2 regions of the Pseudoalteromonas sp. TAE79 genome follow, and region 2 is predicted to be linked to the other one. Evidence: predicted binding sites of a transcription regulator. Region 2 holds the regulator's gene; the other holds the start of a gene.

Region 1 (10,756 bases), on a different contig from region 2:
AGTGCTTGATAAGCTTGGCGCTGCATCAATTACATTTACTGCGTTATCGAGTGACAATGTTAGCCAACGCACGGCAACGTTAAGTGTGCGCCCTGCGGTTGCATTTGTTAGTAGCTTTGAAAGTGGCTTTAGTGAATCAGGTAAAAAAGAAATAGCGGTTTCGAGACAGCTATATCCTAACTTATCACAAAATAATATTACCGCTTCACAAAGCCCGTTAGCGCTTGTTGATGGTCTTATTAGTTATTTAGATAACTTTCCTCATATGTGTACCGAGCAAGTAGTGAGTAGTGTGTTTCCGGTGCTAAGTTATTTAGAACACCCAAGTTATATGGGCGATGTATCTTATAAACATGAGCGTATAAACAACTTAATAGATACCCTTCGTCAACGTCAGTTACCTGATGGCAGATTTATGTTATGGCCGGGTAATTCTAGTGCATCTATTTATTCTTCTCTTTATGTTATGCATTTTTTATTAGATGCAAAAGAAGCGGGCGTAGCAATACCTTATGATATGTGGAGCAGTGGTTTTGAAGGTGTGCGCAGTATAGCGAGCGGATCTTTAGAGGCGAATGACAGAAACCGCGCTTATGCCATTTATTTGCTAACACGACAAGGTGAGGTAACAACTAATTACTTATCTGATTTAGAAAAAAGTGTAAATGCGAGTAATAGCAAAGTATGGCAACAAGATATAACGTCCGCGTTTATGGGCGCAACTTATCAGCTATTACGTGCAAGCGACAAAGCGCAAGCACTGATCAATAGCTATAAAATTGGGCAAGATACCCAGCACGATAATTGGGGCGCTTACGACTCACGTTTAGCTCACGACGGACAGTATATTTATTTGTTATCAAAACATTTTCCTGCTCGCTTAAAGCAGTTAACTAAAGATGATTTGTTTAATGTCGTTGACCCTATTTTTAAAGGAGACTACAACACGTTGTCGTCTGCTTGGTCTGTACTTGCTATGACGGCATACTCAAAAGTTGCGTTATCACAAGCCCAGCCTGAAGATGTAAAAATAATGGCAACAACGACAATGGCAGAAAAAAAGGCATTAGACGTAACCTATACACCTTATCCTAAAGCCTCGTTTTTAAATGACGTTAAAACGCTTGATGTATTAGCACCACCTCGCTCATTTTACATGATGAGCCAAGCTGGTTTTGATACAAACGTGCCACAAAAGTCATTAAGTAATGGTTTAGAAGTTGTCAGAGAATACCAAGACGATAAAGGTAATGTGATAACCACCGCTGTTCAAGGTCAAGAACTAAACGTTGTATTACGAGTGCGTAGTACAACGGGTAAAAATATTTCGGATGTTGCTGTTATTGATTTACTACCTGGTGGGTTTGAAGTACTCAGAGACCGCGTTCGCAATAGTTATAATCGCTGGACCTCTGATTATAAAGATATACGAGAGGATCGCGTTATATTATATGGCAGCTTTGGCGATAGCATGACTGAGCTTACTTACAAGATTAAGGCTACTACATCTGGCAGCTTTGTAGTGCCATCGGCTTATGCTGAATCTATGTATGATTTAAGTATTAAAGCGCACTCAAAATCGGGTCGTTTTGATGTTACCGCCGCTAAATAAAAAGTTTAGTTTTATAATAAAAACGGCTTTTTTTACAACAGCACTGCTTGCAGTGCTGTTGTATTTGTTTACTCCAAAGCCTGATATTACCCAGCCCAATGCTTACTCAACGGCTTTTTACGATAGCAGTGATAAATTACTTCGTTTAAATTTAGCCGCAGACGATAGATATAGATTATGGACGCCAATAGATAAAATCCCTTTGAGCGTTCAACAAGCTACTTTATTGTATGAAGACCAAGACTTTTATGAGCATATTGGTATCGATTTTATTGCTTTAATAAATGCGTTTTATACTAGCTATATTAAAAGAAGTCACCGAGTCGGTGCGTCAACAATAACAATGCAAGTAGCCCGGTTGCACTTTGGAATGAACACGCATGTTATTTTTGGAAAAGTAGAACAAATACTTCGAGCGCTACAAATTGAGAGACACTACAGTAAAAACCAAATACTCGAGGCGTATTTTAACTTAGCGCCTTATGGATCAAATATTGAAGGTGTTGGTGCAGCCAGTTTAATTTATTTTAAGAAACCAGCTATTGATCTTAATTTACCTGAGTCATTATTACTTAGCTTAATCCCGCAAAACCCAACCAAACGAAATCCCATTAAAAAATCGGCTAAACTGGTATTGCTAGAAACAAGAAAAAAACTGTTTACTCGTTGGCTTGAAACCCACCCAGACGATAAACATTGGCTAGCAGCTATGCAATTACCGATAAAGGTATATGCCTCTTCAGACTTGCCTTTTGAAGCTCCACATTTTATTGATAATTTACAAAGCGAGTACCCGCACCTAAAGCCTGGAGAATATAAAACGTCGATAGACCTTAATTTACAAAACTTACTTCAGCGCCATGCAAGAAATTACATTAATCGCAGGCATAGAGACGGGCTTAGTAATACGTCTGCTATTTTACTAAATTATAAAACTATGGAAGTAGTTGCTGAATTAGGCTCTGTGGATTTTTTTAATAATGACATTAGCGGTCAAGTAAATGGTGTAAGAGCTAAACGTTCACCAGGTTCAACCCTTAAACCATTTATTTATGCGCTTGCTATAGACGAAGGGTTAATTCATCCATTAACGCTTGTAAAAGATGCCCCCAAACGCTTTGGAGGATATACACCAGAGAATTACGATCAGCAGTTTTTAGGGCCTATATCGGCTACTGAATCGCTAGTGCTGAGCCGTAATGTGCCTGCTGTTAATTTGATGTATCGCTTACAAAAAGTTGGGCTATACGATTTACTCGTTGCAGCCGATATTAAAAAGCTTCAGCCCAAAGAGTTTTATGGTTTAGCGCTTGCGCTGGGCGGCAGTGAAGTAACGATGCTAGAGCTCGTTAAGTTATACGCCATGTTAGCTAATTTAGGGGTGTATAAGGATGAAGTTATATTAAAAAAAGACGCCACTGTTATTAACCAAAACAACCCAAATAATCAAAACAATCATATCAAGCAACTCATCAGCCCAGAGGCAGCCTACCTGACTTTACAAATGCTAAGTGAAAATAGTGCAGTTGATGAAATCTCATTTCAAAAAGAAAGAAGACAATCATACCCTGTATATTGGAAAACAGGTACTTCATTTGCTTTTCGCGATGCATGGTCAGTAGGTATTGTTGGTCCGTATGTTTTAGCTACATGGGTGGGTAATTTCTCAGGAGAAGGGCACCCATCTTTTATTGGGCGACAAGCAGCCGCGCCTTTATTTTTTGAAATAATACGTTCATTAGATAGTTACGGCTTAATCAAAGGCAATATAAAACCAGGTGGTTTAAATATTACAGAAGTAGATATTTGTTCAACAACAGGTGATTTACCTAATGTGCATTGCCCTAAAACAGAAAAAGGACTTTTTATTCCAGGTAAGTCGCCAATTAAAGTGTCCGATGTACATCGTGAAATTTATATTGATAAAGTATCGGGATTACGTGCTTGTCAGTATGTTGAATCTACAACTACAAAGGCAGTTTATGAATTTTGGCCATCTGACTTAGTCAGATTATTCAAACAAGCAGGCATTGTTAAACGCCAGCCTCCACCTTATTTAGATTCATGCTTAATTAATGACACGAGTACACGAGGCTCAGCACCGAGTATTACATCCCCGAGTAATTTAATTAGCTACACGATAAGAGCCAGTAAATTGAAAAAAGAAGGCCTGCCTTTTAGCGCAATCACAGATACAGATTCACGTATTTTATATTGGTTTGTAGATAACAGCTTTGTTGGTAAAGTAGAGCGAGATACGCCTTTTTTCTGGCACCCGCAAGTAGGCGAATTTGACGTAAGAGTGGTTGATAATTTAGGGCGTAGCGCATCAGTTTCAATGCGTGTAAAGCTCGTTCAGTGATACGTAAATAAGCTAAAGAGCTAGTTATCGGGTATTAAACAATTAGATTGGCGTTTATAAACTGTATTTAGCGTTTAGACTACTTTAAATTAATACTTACATTGCCATTGGGTTTACAGCAGCACAGGAGTATTTCGCCTTCGCGCACAAATGCAAGGGGCTCTTCGTTATATTCAACACTACCTGACACTAACGTTGCTCTACAGGCGCCGCAGTAACCTTCGCGGCATTGGAATGCAACGTCTATTTTCATGGATTCTAAGCACTGTAGAAGAGAAGGGCAGCCAGCGGTAAATTCTATACACTGGCTGTTTTCTGCAAGCGTTATGCTTGCAGTAGACTTGTCACTCATTATAAATCAAAATCACCAAATTCTGATGCATCAACTTGAGAGTCTATTTGACCAACAAGGTATGAGCTAATTTCTGCTTCTTGAGGCGCTACTTGCACGTTATCAGACACTAACCACGAGTTTATCCACGGGATAGGGTTACTGTTATTTTCAAACTGTGCTGGCAAACCAATCGCAGTCATACGTGCATTGGTAATGTATTCAACGTACTGACATAAAATATGTTTATTTAAGCCAATCATCGAACCATCTTTAAATAAGTATTCGGCCCACTCTTTTTCTTGCTCTGCAGCATCAACAAACATTTTAATTGCTTCGTCGCGGCACTGGGCAGCAACAATCGCCATTTCTGGGTCGTCTTTACCGTCTTGCATGATGTTTAAAATATGCTGAGTACCAGAAAGGTGAAGTGCTTCATCGCGTGCAATTAGCTTGATGATTTTAGCGTTACCTTCCATCAATTCGCGCTCAGCAAATGCAAACGAACATGCAAAGCTTACGTAAAAGCGAATCGCTTCAAGAATATTTACCGACATCATAGCCAGGTAAAGTTTCTTTTTAAGCTCAAATAAATTAATGATAACTGTTTTACCGTTAATCTCGTGTTTGCCTTCACCGTATAAGTTGTAAAGCGATACAGAGTTAATTAAGTCATCGTAGTATTTAGTTACGGCATCAGCACGTTCGCTAATTTTATCGTTGCTAACAATGTCATCAAAAATAAGCTCAGGTGCTTGTGTTACGTTACGGATAATATGCGTGTATGAGCGGCTGTGAATTGTTTCACTGAACGCCCACGTTTCTATCCATGTTTCAAGCTCTGGTAGCGATACAATTGGAAGTAGAGCCACGTTTGGCGAACGACCTTGTACACTATCAAGCAGTGTTTGGTATTTTAAGTTGCTTAAAAATATATGCTTTTCGTGATCTGGTAATGCTTGAAAGTCTAAACGGTCTTTACTTACATCTACTTCCTCAGGACGCCAAAAGAAAGACAGTTGCTTTTCAATTAACTTTTCAAAAATTGGGTATTTTTGTTGGTCGTAACGAGATACGTTTACAGTTTGGCCAAAAAACATTGGCTCTTGCATTTGGTTATTATGGTTTCGGCTAAAAGTAGTATAAGACATGTTTATCACTCAAAAAACTATCAGAAAAAGCGGGCTAAATGCCCGCTTAAAATAAAAATCAGCAGTTAAATTTTACACGCGCCGCCTTCACAATCGTCATCTTCCACTTCTGGAGCATCTTCTTGTGAATCTGAGGCGCCGTCGCGAGTATTGTGGTAATACAAGGTTTTAACACCTAGTTTGTACGCGCTTAGTAAGTCTTTTAATAAGACTTGCATAGGTACTTTACCGCCTTCGAACTTGTTTGGATCATAATTTGTATTTGCAGAAATTGTTTGGTCAACAAATTTTTGCATTATGCCAACAAGTTGTAGATAACCATCGTTTGATGGAATGTCCCATAGTAGCTCGTACTGATCTTTTAAACGCTCATACTCAGGAACAACTTGTTTTAAAATACCGTCTTTACTTGCTTTAACGCTAATATGTCCACGTGGTGGCTCAATACCGTTAGTTGCGTTAGAGATTTGCGACGATGTTTCTGATGGCATTAACGCACTTAGTGTTGAGTTACGCATACCGTGCTCTTTAATACTTGCACGTAGTGTATCCCAATCAAGATGAAGTGGCTCATCACAAATTTTATCTAAATCACGTTTATACGTATCTGTTGGCATAATACCTTGTGAATACGTTGTTTCGTTAAACTTAGGACACGCGCCACGCTCTTTAGCAAGCTCGTTTGATGCTTTCATCAAGTAATATTGAATAGCTTCAAAGGTCTTATGTGTTAATGCATTAGCGCTGCCATCAGAATAACGTTTACCGTTTTTAGCTAGGTAGTATGCGTAGTTAATTACGCCTATTCCTAGTGTACGACGACCCATAGTTGCATTTTTAGCAGCCGGTACAGGGTAGTCTTGGAAATCAAGTAAGTTATCAAGTGCGCGTACTGCAAGTTCAGCTAGCTCTTCAAGCTCATCAAGTGACTCTATTGCACCTAAGTTAAACGCAGAAAGTGTACAAAGGGCAATTTCGCCTTCTTCGTCATTTACGTTATTAAGTGGCTTAGTTGGCAATGCAATTTCTAAACATAAGTTAGATTGGCGAATTGGCGCAACTTTAGAAATAAATGGGCTGTGTGTATTACAGTGATCCACATTTTGTAAATAAATACGACCAGTACTTGCACGCTCTTGCGCAAACATTGAGAAAAGCTCAATGGCTTTAATACGCTTTTTACGAATAGACTCGTCTTGTTCGTATTTAACGTAAAGTGCGTCAAACTCAGCTTGGTCTTCAAAAAATGCATCATAAAGGCCAGGCACATCTGATGGGCTAAATAATGTAATGTAATCATCTTTAATTAAACGAGAGTACATTAATTTATTAAACTGTACGCCGTAATCTAGGTGGCGAACGCGGTTATCATCTACACCACGGTTATTTTTAAGTACAAGTAGGTTCTCTACTTCTAAATGCCAAAGCGGGTAGAACAATGTTGCTGCGCCGCCACGTACACCACCTTGTGAACAACTTTTAACCGCTGTTTGAAAGTGCTTATAAAAAGGGATACACCCTGTGTGATACGCTTCGCCGTTACGAATATGGCTACCTAGCGCACGTATTCTACCTGCATTAATACCAATTCCCGCACGTTGTGAAACGTATTTAACAATAGCTGACGACGTTGCATTGATTGAATCAAGGCTGTCGCCACATTCAATTAATACACACGAGCTAAACTGGCGAGTAGGCGTACGTACACCCGACATAATTGGCGTTGGTAGAGATATTTTAAATAAAGATACTGCATCGTAAAAACGTTTAATGTAATCAGTACGTGTTTCACGTGGGTAATCTGAAAATAAGCTTGCCGCAACTAAAATATATAAAAACTGTGCACTTTCGTATATTTCACCCGATACACGGTTTTGAACGAGGTACTTACCTTCAAGTTGCTTTACAGCAGCGTAGCTAAAGTTAAGATCGCGAGAATGATCAAGGTATGCATCAAGCTCATCTAACTCTTGCTCTGTGTAATCTACTAGTAAATGAGCATCGTAGCGTTTATCGCCAACCATTTTTGTTACGTGGTCAAATAAACGTGGTGGCTCAAATTGACCGTACGCTTTTTTACGTAAATGGAATACAGCTAAACGTGCAGCTAAGTATTGGTAATCAGGCGATTCTTTTGAAATCTGATCCGCTGCTGCTTTAATGATGGTTTCGTGAATGTCTTTAGTACGAATACCGTCGTAAAACTGAATGTGTGACTTTAATTCAACTTGCGAAACCGAAACGTTGTTTAAACCTTCGGCGGCCCATTCAATAACGCGATGGATCTTATCCAGATCAAGAGGCTCTTTACGCCCGTCACGTTTGCTTACAGATAACTGTTGGTTCATTTGCCTGTATTCCTTGGGAATTATGTATTTTGACCAATGCTTTATACCTCGCCGAGGCAAGGTATATACTCATTTATTATAAGTTTCGCCATATTTGCGAATTTAATTGAATAACATTTGGCCACAATATCTGGTGTTGTTCAATTTAGAGATCACAAGATAGTGTGGTCTGAGTTGTTTTGCAAGGGACATAATTGCCCCTATTTGTGGATAACTTCGGGATAACGTATTTGTGTTAGTAGACACTCACCTTCGAACAATCATTTAAGTTGAAATATGCAAAAATCAACTAATGATCTGCTAAATTTACGCATTTTAAAAATAAATTTTGACTGCTTTTTTTATCAGCAAGCTTTGCGTAAAAACTAACACAATCACAATATATAGTGTTTATTAATTAACATGGCACTATATATGGTTTCAGTGCACTATCTAAGTGAGTTGTTTAGTGTTCATGGTTGAACGCTTTTATAAATAAAAAGCATAATTAGAGGGAAGATATAGAAATGGGCTAAAAGATAGCCCATTTAAATTTATACAAAGAGCATGCTGCTCAGTGTAATAATTTTAAAAATACCTATTATTACACTTTCTGATATTTCTATAGATAAACTGAACTTCAATTTTAGTTATCCTAAATCTGAGTTAGTCACTTGCTGAGAATATAAGAATAAGTTACGCTCAAACTTCCAAACTTGGGCACTTTCTTAAAACTCGAGCAAGTGTCTTTGCTAACATCATATTCAAAATTTGAGTATGGTGTTAGCCCCTCCACTTAATTGAAATATCAATCCCATCAAAGTGTTAATAAAACTCTAATGTGGTCTGAGTTGTTTTGCAAGGGACATAATTGCCCCTATTTGTGGATAACTTCGGTATAGCGTATTTGTGTTAGTAGACGCTCACACTTAAACGAGCATTTAACTAAAGGCGTTTAAAAAGTAAACTAATGATCTGCTAAATTTACGCATTTTAAAAAAAATTCTGACTGCTTTTTTTATCAGCAAGCTTTATGTGAAAACTAACACAATCACAATATATAGTGTTTAATAATTAACATAGCACTATATATGGTTAAAACCATCAATTGGGCTTAGCCAGTTAAAATTGGCTTCCCAAGCTATCGCTTCATCTTTACTTGGGATGTAACCCCAAAGTGCCGTTGCGGTATGCATACCTGCCGCTTTGCCTGCTTGTATGTCACGCTGTGCATCACCAATGTATAAACAACGGCTTGGTTCTACCTGCATAAGCTTTGCACAGTGTAGCAGCGGTAATGGGGATGGCTTAGCTTCAGCTAATGTGTCGCCACTTATTACTACACTGGCATTTTTTAATGCGGGCATAGCTTCCACTAAAGGATCGGTTAAAAACCCTGGTTTGTTAGTCACGATCCCCCATTTGATCTTTTTCTGATCAAGGGCAATAAGCAACGATTCAACACCGCTGAAGCAATGCGTGTGATTTGCTATGTTTGCAGCGTATTCGTCAACTAATTGCTTAATAAGCTCGCTTTGGGGTTGTTTAGCCCATAATTCTTTAAAACCAGCCTCTAATAATGCGCCTGCGCCGTTAGATGCCGCAGGACGGTATACATCACTACTAACAGGCTCTACTTTATTATTAATGAGAACTGCATTTAAAGCCGCACCTAAATCATCAGCGGTGTCGAGTAGAGTGCCGTCTAAATCAAATAAAAATGCATCGTACTCAATAAGGGGGAGGGGGGCTTGAGAGTTAGCCATTAAGCTAACTTCTCAAAGTACAGTATGTAATTTACGCTAACGTCACTATTGAGCGTATATTGCTTTGATAGTGGGTTATAAGAAAGGCCTGTACTTGCACGAACTTTTAAACCCGCTTGCTCTGCCCATGTAATAAGCTGCGCAGGTTTTATAAACTTTTTATGGTCGTGTGTACCTTCAGGCACCATTTTTAAAAGCTTTTCAGCACCAACAATAGCGTATAAATATGCTTTAGGTGTTTTGTTCAGGGTTGAAAAAAACACGTCTGCGCCTGGTTTGGCAAGTGCAGCTACGGCATGAATGATAGATGCTGGGTCGGGAACGTGCTCAAGCATTTCCATACAGGTTATTACATCAAAGCGCTCTGGGTGTTGCGATGCAAACTCTTCTGCTGGCACTTTTATGTAATCTACATTTACACCAGTTTCTAAACTGTGCAACTTAGCAACAGTTAAAGGCTCTTGCCCCATGTCGATGCCAGTTACTTTTGCGCCCATGCGCGCCATGCTTTGGCTTAAAATACCGCCACCACAGCCAACATCGAGTGTTTCTTTATCGAATAAGCCTTGCGTTTTGTTTGCTATAAAGTCTAAACGTAACGGGTTAATTTCGTGAAGAGGTTTGAATTCTCCGTCTAGGTCCCACCAACGCTCGGCGATGGCTTCAAATTTTGCTATTTCTGCGTGATCTACATTTTGATGTTCGGTCATAAAATACTTCCTCGTCAATCTGAGGCCATTATATAGGGCTAAATTGATAAATCGCAAAGTTTTGCGCCTGTAAATTAAAATTAATTGTGATAGCATGGCTGTTAGAAATAATAACAATACTCTTAATACCCAATACCGGGTTGTTGAGAGCTGATACTGAAGGAATGTGATATCAAATGACTGATCTCGCCAATGAAATTCTGCCAGTCAATATTGAAGACGAGTTAAAAAACTCCTACTTAGATTACGCAATGAGCGTAATTGTAGGACGTGCATTACCAGACGTACGTGACGGCTTAAAACCTGTTCATCGCCGCGTTTTGTTTGCAATGAACGAGCTTAGTAATGACTGGAACAAGCCTTACAAAAAATCGGCCCGTGTGGTTGGTGACGTAATCGGTAAATACCACCCACACGGCGACAGTGCAGTTTATGACACGATAGTTCGTATGGCTCAGCCATTCTCACTGCGTTATATGCTAGTAGATGGCCAAGGT
Region 2 (10,756 bases):
AGTAGTTACAATCTGGCCAGATCTAAGGGAACTTAAAAATAAACTAGATGGCGTGTCGCTTATACAGTGTTGCCCTGATCAAGTTCGCGCATTTGTAATTAGCTTTGGAGAGCGCGTTAGCGTTTCTTTAATGCAGGCTTTATTGAACTCGCACGATGCAAGATACTTAGAAGCAACAAGCTGTATCGCCTCAACTGGTGGTTATATCGACGCCGAGGCTGATTTAGTAACAAGTAAAGCGCGCTTTCAAGCTGTGCTTAAAGAAAATCCTGCAACTATTTATATCATGCCTGGTTTTACTGCGAGTAATGACAAGGGCGAGCTTACAACGCTTGGTCGTAATGGCTCAGACTACTCAGCAGCAATTGCAGCAGCATGTTTAGAAGCTGAGATTTGTCAAATTTGGACAGACGTTGATGGCGTATACAGTGCTGATCCTCGTTATATTAAAAAAGCCACTAAAGTAGATTTTTTATCTTATAAAGAAGCGATGGAGCTTTCTTACTTTGGTGCAAAAGTACTTCACCCAAAAACAATTTTACCGTGTGCTAAAGCAGGCGTGCCATGTGAAATTAAAAATACGCATAACCCAGACGCACAAGGCTCATTAATTGGTAACGATTATTCATCTGATGAGCCCGTAAAAGCGCTTTCTAGCTTGCAAGACCTTGCAATGTTAACTGTTTCAGGCCCAGGCATGAAGGGTAAAGTAGGCATGGCGTCTAAGGTATTTAACGCGCTTGCTCATGATAACGTATCAATTGTATTGATCACGCAATCATCATGTGAATTTAGCATTAGTTTTTGTGTGCACGAAACAGACCTAGCACTTGCACTGGATGCGCTACAAACTGCATTTGAGCTTGAATTACAAGCAGGGCTTATTGAGCCTGTACAAGTACAGCGTAATTTAGCCATTGTTACTTTAGTGGGCGACAACATGCGCGCACACCGTGGCTTAGCGGCTAAGTTTTTTGCATCGCTTGCACAAGCGCAAGTAAATATCGTGGCAATTGCACAGGATTCTACAGAAAGTGCTATTTCTGCGGTAATTGATGGTGAGTTATGTAATGACGCTGTAAAAATATGCCATGAAAACTTTTTCACGCATGTGCCGTCAATTGATGTGTTTTTACTAGGTTGTGGCTTAGTAGGGCAAGAGCTTATTAATCAGCTTGAACGCCAGCAAGCGTGGCTTGAAAAACGTAATATTAAACTTAACTTGTATGGTGTTGCTAACTCTCGTCAATTACACCTTGATAACGAAGGCATCGCTTTTAGTGATTGGCAGCAAAAATTGGCCTCATCTGAGCAAGCATTTGATTTAAAGTTAGTAGAGCAATTTGTTAAGCAAAACCACTTAGTGAATCCGGTATTAGTAGATTGTACATCTTCAGATGCACTTGCTGCGCAGTATGTAGACTTTTTAAATGCAGGTTTCCATGTAGTTGCTGCCAATAAAAAAGCGACAACAAGCTCATACACGTATTACCAAGATTTAATTGCAGCAACACAAAAGAATAATCGTAAATTTTTATACGAAACAAATGTTGGTGCAGGCTTACCAGTTATCGACAACTTACAGTCATTATTTGGAGCTGGTGATGAGTTACTAGAGTTTAGCGGTATTTTATCAGGCTCACTTTCGTATATGTTTGGCGCACTTCAAGATGGTTTATCACTTTCTGAAGCCACAATTAAAGCTAAAGAAAGTGGCTTTACAGAACCAGATCCTCGTGATGATTTATCGGGTACCGATGTAGCACGTAAGTTACTGATCATTGCTCGCGAAGCCGGTATGAAGTTGGAGCTAAGCGATATTGAAGTTGAGTCAGTATTACCACAAGGTTTTGCACAAGGTGATAGCGTTGATGAGTTTATGGCAAAACTACCAAGCCTAGATGCTGATTTTAATGACCGCATTCAAAGCGCTGCGAGCGAAGGTAAGGTACTTCGTTATGTAGGTACAATTAAAGAAGGTCACTGTAAAGTAGGTATTGAGGCTGTTGATGAAAAACATGCGCTTAATGTAATTCGCGATGGCGAAAACGCGCTTGCTATTTTAAGTCAATACTACCAGCCACGTCCGTTTGTTATTCGTGGTTATGGTGCAGGGTCTGAAGTAACAGCAGCGGGTGTATTTGCTGATATTTTAAAAACACTATCGCGCTAGGAGCTCGTTATGATTGAAGTATATGCTCCGGCGTCTATTGGTAATTTTGCAGTAGGTTTTGATGCACTTGGCGCAGCGCTTGCGCCAATTGATGGTAGTTTATTAGGTGATGTAGCCGTTGTAAGTGCAGCACCAAGTGACGAATTTATTTGTACTGGCGACTACGCTCACAAGTTACCAAGTGATGCGAATGAAAACTTAGCGTACCAGTGTTTAGTACATTTTAGAGCGCATGTTGCGCCTGATATGCCAAGCGTAAAGCTCGAGCTTAAAAAGAATTTACCAATTGGATCTGGACTTGGTTCTAGTGCATGCTCGGTCGTGGCTACCTTTGCTGCCCTTGATAAGTTTGCACAAACTAACTTAAGTCAGGTTGAGCTTATTGAGCTTATGGCTGACTTTGAAGCTGTAGTGAGCGGTGGTCGTCATTACGACAACATCACGCCATGCTATTTAGGTGGTTTGCAATTAACAGGTGATTTAATCCCTGATAAATCGATTGCACTGCCTGTTGATGAAAATTGGTACTACGTTGCTGCGTTCCCTGGTTTTTCACTCAACACTGCAAAAGCGCGCTCGGTTTTACCAAAAGAGTTGAGCATGCATGCAAGTGTTGAGTTTGCACAGCGTTTATCGGCATTTAGTAGCTTACTGTTGACTAATCGTTTTGACGATGCACTTAGCATAATGAAAGATGAAATAGCAGAACCTTACCGCGCACCGCTTATTAAAGGTTTTAGTGAAGCCAAAGCAAGCTTACCAGCGTTGGGCGCTGAAATAGTGAGTATTTCGGGCGCAGGACCTACCTTGTTTAGTGTATGTAAAACACTTGAAGCTGCAAAGCAATGCGCGCAGTGGTTAGAGGCAAATTACATTAACGAGCAAGGCTTTTGCCACATTTGTAAATTAGATAACGACGGCACGCGTCAATTAACAGTTTTATAGGATAGGTAGTCATGCAATTACATAATTTAAAAGATAGCTCACAAAAAGTGTCGTTCGTTGAAGCCGTAAAAACAGGTTTGGGTCGTAATCAAGGTGTGTTTTTCCCTGAATCCCTTGCCCCACTGTCCGATGTTGATGCATTGCTTGATATGGACTTTGTTACACGCAGTGGCAAAATATTATCTCACCTAATTGGTGATGAGCTGCCAAGCGACACTGTGGCACAAATGGTTAAAAATGCATTTAACTTTCCAGTTAAGCTGGTAGAAGTTGAAGAGAATACATACTGCTTAGAGTTGTTTCATGGTCCTACGCTTGCGTTTAAAGACTTTGGTGGTCGCTTTATGGCTGAGTGTTTAGCGCAATTTAATAAAGATGAAAAAGTAACTATTTTAACCGCAACATCGGGCGATACTGGTGCAGCCGTTGCACATGCTTTTTATAACAAGCCGAATATCGATGTTGTCATCTTATATCCTAAAGGCAAAATTTCACTTGCTCAGCAAAAGCTATTTACTACGTTAGGTAACAATATTCATTGTTACGCAGTTGATGGCAGTTTTGATGATTGCCAAGAGTTGGTTAAAAATGCCTTTTTAGATGAAGAAGTTAAATCAATACTTGGGCTTAATTCTGCTAATTCAATTAATATTAGCCGTTTAGTTGCTCAGGTTTGTTATTACTTTGAGGCCATTGCACAACTACCAAAAGAAAAACGCGCAACAGCGCATATATCAGTGCCAAGTGGCAACTTTGGTAATGTATGTGCTGGAATGATTGGTGCGGTTATTGGCTTACCTGTAGGTAAATTAAGTGCAACAACCAACCAAAATGATACTGTGCCGCGCTTTATGCTTGATAAAACCTGGACGCCAAACGCAACACTTGAGTCGCTTTCAAATGCAATGGATGTAAGTAAGCCAAACAACTGGCCGCGTGTGCAAACAATGTTAGATAATAACTGGTTTAGCTACGATAACTTTTATTCAACTAGCGTAAACGAGGAAGACACGCAATTGGTGATGAAAAAAATTCAACAAACGGGTTATGTTGCAGAGCCCCACACTGCTATTGCGTACCAAGGTCTTGTTGAAAATCGAGCGCCTGGTGCTGCGGGTATCTTTTTAGCAACCGCTCATCCTGCTAAGTTTAAAGAAAGCGTAGAGGGTATTTTAAATATTGAATTAGGTATGCCAAAACCACTTAGCGACGCACTAGCAAAACCATGCCTAGCAAGCGATATAAAGGCCGATTACGACGCATTACGTACAGAAATACTTGCTAAACTTGGCTAAGTTAATTAATTCAAAAAGGCGGTTAAGCCGCCTTTTTTTATAACTTTAGGCTATTAAATCTAGTGAATTGCATTTACTAATTAAATGTAGGAAATAGTATTCATTTAAAATCGTTATGGTTTTATAAGAAAATATCATCTTAAAAAGTCTGTGAAATAGTTTCAATCCCTGTTTAAATATCCTCAACTTAAGAGCGTAGGCAAAGAGTCGTTTAAAGCGTACAATAAAGCCTCTAAAAAACACCATACACGTTGCCCTAGGAGACCCCAATGTTAGAACGTAGCATGAATATTTCGGATTTTGATCCAGAGTTATTTGACGCGATAAACAAAGAAACTGCTCGCCAAGAAGAGCACATTGAACTAATCGCTTCAGAAAACTACTGTAGCCCACGCGTACTAGAAGCGCAGGGTTCACAGCTTACAAATAAATACGCAGAAGGTTACCCTGGCAAACGTTATTATGGCGGTTGTGAGCACGTTGATGTTGTTGAGCAATTAGCAATTGACCGTGCTAACGAGTTATTTGGTTCTGACTACGCAAACGTACAACCACATGCTGGTTCGCAAGCTAATGCTGCTGTTTTTCTAGCGCTATTAGAAGCAGGCGACACTGTACTTGGTATGAGCTTAGCTCATGGTGGTCACTTAACTCACGGATCACACGTAAGCTTCTCTGGTAAGCTATACAATGCAATTCAATACGGACTAGATGAAACAACGGGCGAAATTGATTACGCACAGGTTGAAGCACTAGCACTTGAGCATAAACCAAAAATGATTATTGGTGGTTTCTCAGCGTACTCAGGTATTGTTGATTGGGCTAAATTCCGTGAAATTGCTGACAAAGTAGGTGCTTACCTGTTTGTTGATATGGCTCACGTTGCAGGTTTAATTGCGGCAGGCGTTTACCCAAGCCCAGTTCCTCATGCACATGTTGTAACTACAACTACGCATAAAACACTTGCTGGTCCTCGTGGTGGTTTAATTATCTCTGCATGTGGCGACGAAGCAATCTATAAAAAGCTTAACAGCGCAGTTTTCCCTGGTGGCCAAGGTGGTCCTTTATGTCATGTTATTGCAGCAAAAGCCGTGGCATTTAAAGAAGCGCTTCAACCAGAATTTAAAGTATACCAAACACAAGTTGTTAAAAACGCAAAAGCAATGGTTGCTGTAATGCAAGAGCGCGGCTACAAAATCGTATCTGACAAAACTGAAAACCACTTATTCCTACTCGATTTAATCGATAAAGATATCACTGGTAAAGATGCAGATGCAGCCCTTGGTAACGCTAACATCACAGTTAACAAAAACTCAGTGCCAAACGATCCACGTTCTCCGTTTGTAACATCTGGTTTGCGTATTGGTTCTCCTGCAATCACTCGTCGTGGTTTCAAAGAAGAAGAATCAAAAGAGCTTGCTGGCTGGATTTGTGACGTACTAGATAACATCACTGATGAATCTGTACAGGCGCAAGTTAAAGAAAAAGTAAAAGCAATTTGTGCAAAATTACCTGTTTACGCTTAATTGCATAAGCAACAGTAATTAACAGCACAACAGTTAGGGAGCTGTTTATCTTTTGAGATTAAATTTGCGCTGTTTTTGAAGTGGCTCTAAAAGTAGTTTTTGCTTTGTGGCTGGGTTTTGACTCAGTTTATTCGATTATAAATCGCACAGTGCAATTAAATTGGCTCTAGATAAAACAAATTTAAATCCTGAAAGAGCAACAGACCTTAATTTTTGCTAAGATAAAAGACCGCTATTTAGCGGTCTTTTTTGTTTTAAAACGGAAGTACCGAGCTATGCATTGTCCATTTTGTACCGCAAAAGATACTAAAGTTATTGACTCACGCCTTGTTGGTGGAGGCCATCAAGTTCGCAGGCGCCGTGAGTGCAACGACTGCCATGAGCGCTTTACTACATTTGAAGGCGCTGAACTGGTTATGCCTCGTGTTATTAAACAAGACGGCAGCCGCGAACCATTTAACGAAGATAAATTATTAAATGGCTTAAATCGCGCACTCGAAAAACGCCCAGTGAGCACAGAGCAAGTAGACGAAGTAGTGAATATAATAAAATCGCAGTTGCGTGCTACAGGCGAGCGAGAAATTTCAAGCCATTTGGTTGGTGAATGCATTATGGAAGCCCTCAAAAAGCTCGATAAAGTAGCGTATGTAAGATTTGCCTCTGTTTATCGCTCGTTTGAAGATATACGCGAATTTGGCGAAGAAATTGCCCGCTTAGGGGAGTAATACCAATTTTATTAAAAATATGATCATTCTATCGCATTAAATAGCGCACTCACTGCGTTAAAAATTATTCATATAGAACAACTATATGTCATAATTTTCGCCTTGTTATTGCGCTATTTTCTTAGCGCTATAATGGACCACTTATTTAACGCAATTGGTATAATAAATGCTTAACCAAATTACTTTTACTGAACATGATGAAATGTATATGGCACGCGCCATAGAACTTGCCAAAAAAGGTCGGTTTACTACCACACCTAACCCTAATGTTGGCTGTGTCTTAGTTAAAAATAATCAAATAATTGGCGAGGGTTTTCATCAATTAGCAGGTCAAGGCCATGCTGAAGTAAATGCACTGGCTGTCGCTGGAAAAAATACACGAGGTGCAACGGCTTATGTAACGCTTGAACCGTGTAGTCATTATGGCCGTACGCCACCGTGCGCCGAAGGCTTAAAAGCTGCCGGTGTGGTAAAAGTAATTGCTGCTATGGTTGATACAAATCCACAAGTTGCTGGCAAAGGCCTTAAAATACTGAGCGACGCGGGTATTGACGTTGCTTACGGGTTACTCGAATCACAAGCTCGCGCACTTAACGTTGGCTTTTTTAAGCGTATGGAGCAAGGCTTACCTTATGTGATTTGCAAAATGGCAGCGAGTATTGATGGTAAAACGGCACTTAAAAATGGGCAAAGTAAGTGGATCACAAGTCCTGCTGCTCGACAAGACGTACAATTACACCGAGCGAAAAGCTGCGCTATTTTAACCGGTGCCGATACAGTGTTAGTAGACGATGCTAAACTTAATGTGCGACTAAGTGAGCTGCCTTGTACACTGCCTACTGATTTGCCGCTTCGCCAGCCCGTGCGTGTTATAATTGACTCTCAAAACCGTTTAACACCGGACCTTGCTTTATTTGAAATCCAAAGTGATGTAATAATATTTACGACTAAGGTTGATAAATCATTGCAATGGCCGCATTTTGTAAAGCATATTGAAGTCAGTGAAAGTAACGGTAAAGTTGATTTACAAGCCGTTTTAGAAAAACTTGGGCAGCTACAGTTTAATAATGTTTGGCTTGAAGCTGGCGCAACACTTGCTGGTAAAATGACAGAGCTTAATTTAGTTGACGAGTTTGTTTTTTATTTAGCGCCTAAACTAATGGGCCAAGATGCAAAAAGTTTAGTTAATTTTCCTGAATTGACGAGTATGCAAAACACCGTTGATTTAACATTTAATGAATGTGCGCGCATTGGTGACGATTTACGTATCACCGCGTCAAAACTCATTAAAATCACTTAATAAAAAGAGTAGTACTATGTTTACTGGGATAATAGAAGCCACAGGCAAAATTGCTTTATTACAAAAAAAACAAGGCGACTTAGCCATTCGTATCCAAAGTGCTGATCTTGATATGACAGACGTAAAGTTAGGTGACAGCATTGCAACTAATGGTGTTTGCTTAACTGTAGTTGATAAACATATTGATGGTTTTAGTGCGGATTTATCTAATGAGACGATTAGTTTGACCGGTTTTGCTCACTATGCTTTAGGACAAACGGTGAATCTTGAAAAAGCTATGCAACCTGTTTCTCGTTTAGGCGGTCATTTAGTATCTGGCCATGTTGATGGTATCGCAACAATTACAAGTATTACTGCAAACGCCAGAGCAACAGAATATTGGCTTACAACTGACGAAAATTTAATGAAATACATTCCGTACAAAGGTTCGGTATGTATTGATGGTATAAGCCTGACAGTAAACGCTGTAGAGGGCAATAAATTCAAATTAACAATTGTCCCACACACGAGTGAGCAAACCACAATTGCTCATTTTAAAGTAGGTACCCAAGTTAATTTAGAAGTCGATCAAATTGCACGTTATTTAGAGCGCCTTATAAAGGGTGCAGAGCAACCAACAGGCTCTGATATTTCGATGAGCTTACTCGCTAAAGCGGGTTTTATTAAATAACGAAACTGACAACTTACACGAGCAAATTTATGAATTTACACAGTGCGCAAGAAATCATCGACGATATTAAAGCCGGTAAAATGGTTATTTTAATGGATGATGAAGATAGAGAAAATGAAGGCGATTTAATAATAGCTGCTGAGCACATTAGCGCAGAAGCGATTAATTTCATGGCTACCCATGGCCGTGGTTTAATTTGTTTAACCATGACGCAAGAGCGTTGCGAGCAACTTGATTTACCGTTAATGGTTAAAAACAATGGTGCAGCATTTTCGACTAACTTTACAATGTCGATAGAAGCATCAAAAGGTGTTACAACCGGTATTTCAGCAGCAGATAGAGCGCGTACAGTGCAAGCGGCTATAGCTAAAGGCGCAGTCCCAAGTGATATTGTTCAGCCGGGACATATTTTTCCTATTATGGCGCAACCTGGTGGCGTATTAACTCGCGCAGGACACACTGAAGCTGGCTGTGATTTAGCGCGTTTAGCTGGACTTGAAGCATCATCTGTTATTGTTGAAATACTTAATGCTGACGGCACTATGGCACGTCGCCCTGATTTAGAAGTTTTTGCGAAAGAGCACGATATTAAAATTGGCACCATTGCTGATTTAATCGAATACCGCAACTTAAACGAAACAACAATTGAGCAAGTAGCAAAATGTAAGTTACCAACTGTTCATGGTGAATTTGATTTAGTTACTTACAAAGACACAATTGACGGCCAATTACATTACGTATTGCTCAAAGGCGATATAAAAGATCAAGAGCCGACAAATGTCCGTGTACATTTGCAAAGTACCTTTAACGATATTCTACTTTCAGACAGAAGTGCTGACCGTAGCTGGGGTCTTTCTGAAGCAATGGCCTACATTGCTAAAAATGAAGGTGCTTTAGTTATTTTAGGTAAGCAAGAAAGCACTGAAGAGCTAGAGGCAACTGTGAAAGCATTTGCAGCAGCTGATGCTGGCGAAAGCGTTACGCCACGCAAATTCAAAGGCACATCTCGTACTGTTGGCGTAGGTTCGCAAATACTTGCCGATCTTGGAATTAAACAAATGCGATTAATGAGTCGCCCCAAAAAGTACCATGCACTTTCGGGCTTTCATTTAGAAGTTGTTGATTACGTTGAGCCACAATAAGCATCACGCTTAAACTAGGCTATTATTTTATTTTTATGGTATGATGCGCAGCAATTTTTGCGCAATCGCAACCGCTTGAACTTATTTTTAGGGTTATCAAATGAAAATTATTGAAGGTAATAAGTACGCTCCAGGCAAAAAATTTGCCATTGTCATTTCTCGTTTTAATGACTTTATTGGTAGCAGCCTCCTTGCAGGTGCTGTTGATGAGCTAAAACGCACAGGTGGCGTATCAGATGACGACATTACCGTTATTTATGTGCCAGGCGCGGTAGAATTACCTTTAGCGGCTAAACGCGTTGCGGCAAAAAAAGAGTATGATGCAATCATCGCATTAGGCGTAGTGATCAGAGGTGGTACACCACACTTTGACCTAGTTGCTGGCGAATCAAACAAAGGTCTTGCGCAAGTATCACTTGAGTATGATATCCCGGTTGCATTTGGCGTATTAACCACAGAAAGCATTGAACAAGCAATTGAGCGTGCTGGCACCAAAATGGGCAATAAAGGCGGCGAAGCTGCTTTAGGCGCGCTTGAAATGGTTAATGTGTTAGATAAAATTTAAGTTTAAGGAATTTTTGTGAAACCAGCAGCAAGACGTAAAGCACGTATCTTAGCACTCCAAGCCGTTTATTCTTGGCAAATAAGTGGCAATTTAATTGCCGATATCGAACAACAAATGTTGATCGAAACAGACGTTACTAAAATTGATGTTGAATACTTTAAAGATCTAGCGACGGGTGTTGCTGTAAATTACAAGCAACTAGACGAAGCTGTATCACCACATTTAACACGTCCGTTTGATGACTTAGATATGGTTGAGCGTGCAATTTTACGTTTAAGCAGCTATGAGCTTAAGTTCCGTGAAGACGTACCTTATAAAGTTGCTATTAACGAAGGTATTGAACTGGCCAAAATTTTTGGCGCTGAAGACAGCCATAAATTTGTAAACGGTGTACTTGATAAAGCTGTTAAGCATT

What was found. The regulator NrdR, encoded in region 2, represses ribonucleotide reductase genes. The targets are predictions, from matches to a motif close to AAACACNANATNTNGTGTTT.
Region 1: nrdA (class 1a ribonucleoside-diphosphate reductase subunit alpha) is a predicted target of NrdR. The motif match lies at 7,924-7,943, and genes of this name have one in related genera.

Annotation. Positions count from the first base shown of each region.
Region 1 covers NZ_AUTL01000292.1:15,379-26,134, reverse strand. The annotation lists gene L655_RS0124280 (alpha-2-macroglobulin) at 1-1,612, shown strand, start outside; gene pbpC (penicillin-binding protein 1C) at 1,593-3,974, shown strand; gene yfaE (class I ribonucleotide reductase maintenance protein YfaE) at 4,054-4,326, opposite strand; gene nrdB (class Ia ribonucleoside-diphosphate reductase subunit beta) at 4,326-5,456, opposite strand; gene nrdA (class 1a ribonucleoside-diphosphate reductase subunit alpha) at 5,522-7,804, opposite strand; gene L655_RS0124255 (HAD-IA family hydrolase) at 8,869-9,549, opposite strand; gene ubiG (bifunctional 2-polyprenyl-6-hydroxyphenol methylase/3-demethylubiquinol 3-O-methyltransferase UbiG) at 9,549-10,259, opposite strand; gene gyrA (DNA topoisomerase (ATP-hydrolyzing) subunit A) at 10,436-10,756, shown strand, end outside.
Region 2 covers NZ_AUTL01000048.1:19,668-30,423, forward strand. The annotation lists gene thrA (bifunctional aspartate kinase/homoserine dehydrogenase I) at 1-2,173, shown strand, start outside; gene thrB (homoserine kinase) at 2,183-3,118, shown strand; gene thrC (threonine synthase) at 3,130-4,413, shown strand; gene glyA (serine hydroxymethyltransferase) at 4,683-5,939, shown strand; gene nrdR (transcriptional regulator NrdR) at 6,215-6,664, shown strand; gene ribD (bifunctional diaminohydroxyphosphoribosylaminopyrimidine deaminase/5-amino-6-(5-phosphoribosylamino)uracil reductase RibD) at 6,831-7,964, shown strand; gene L655_RS0101435 (riboflavin synthase) at 7,981-8,634, shown strand; gene ribBA (bifunctional 3,4-dihydroxy-2-butanone-4-phosphate synthase/GTP cyclohydrolase II) at 8,664-9,776, shown strand; gene ribE (6,7-dimethyl-8-ribityllumazine synthase) at 9,877-10,341, shown strand; gene nusB (transcription antitermination factor NusB) at 10,357-10,756, shown strand, end outside.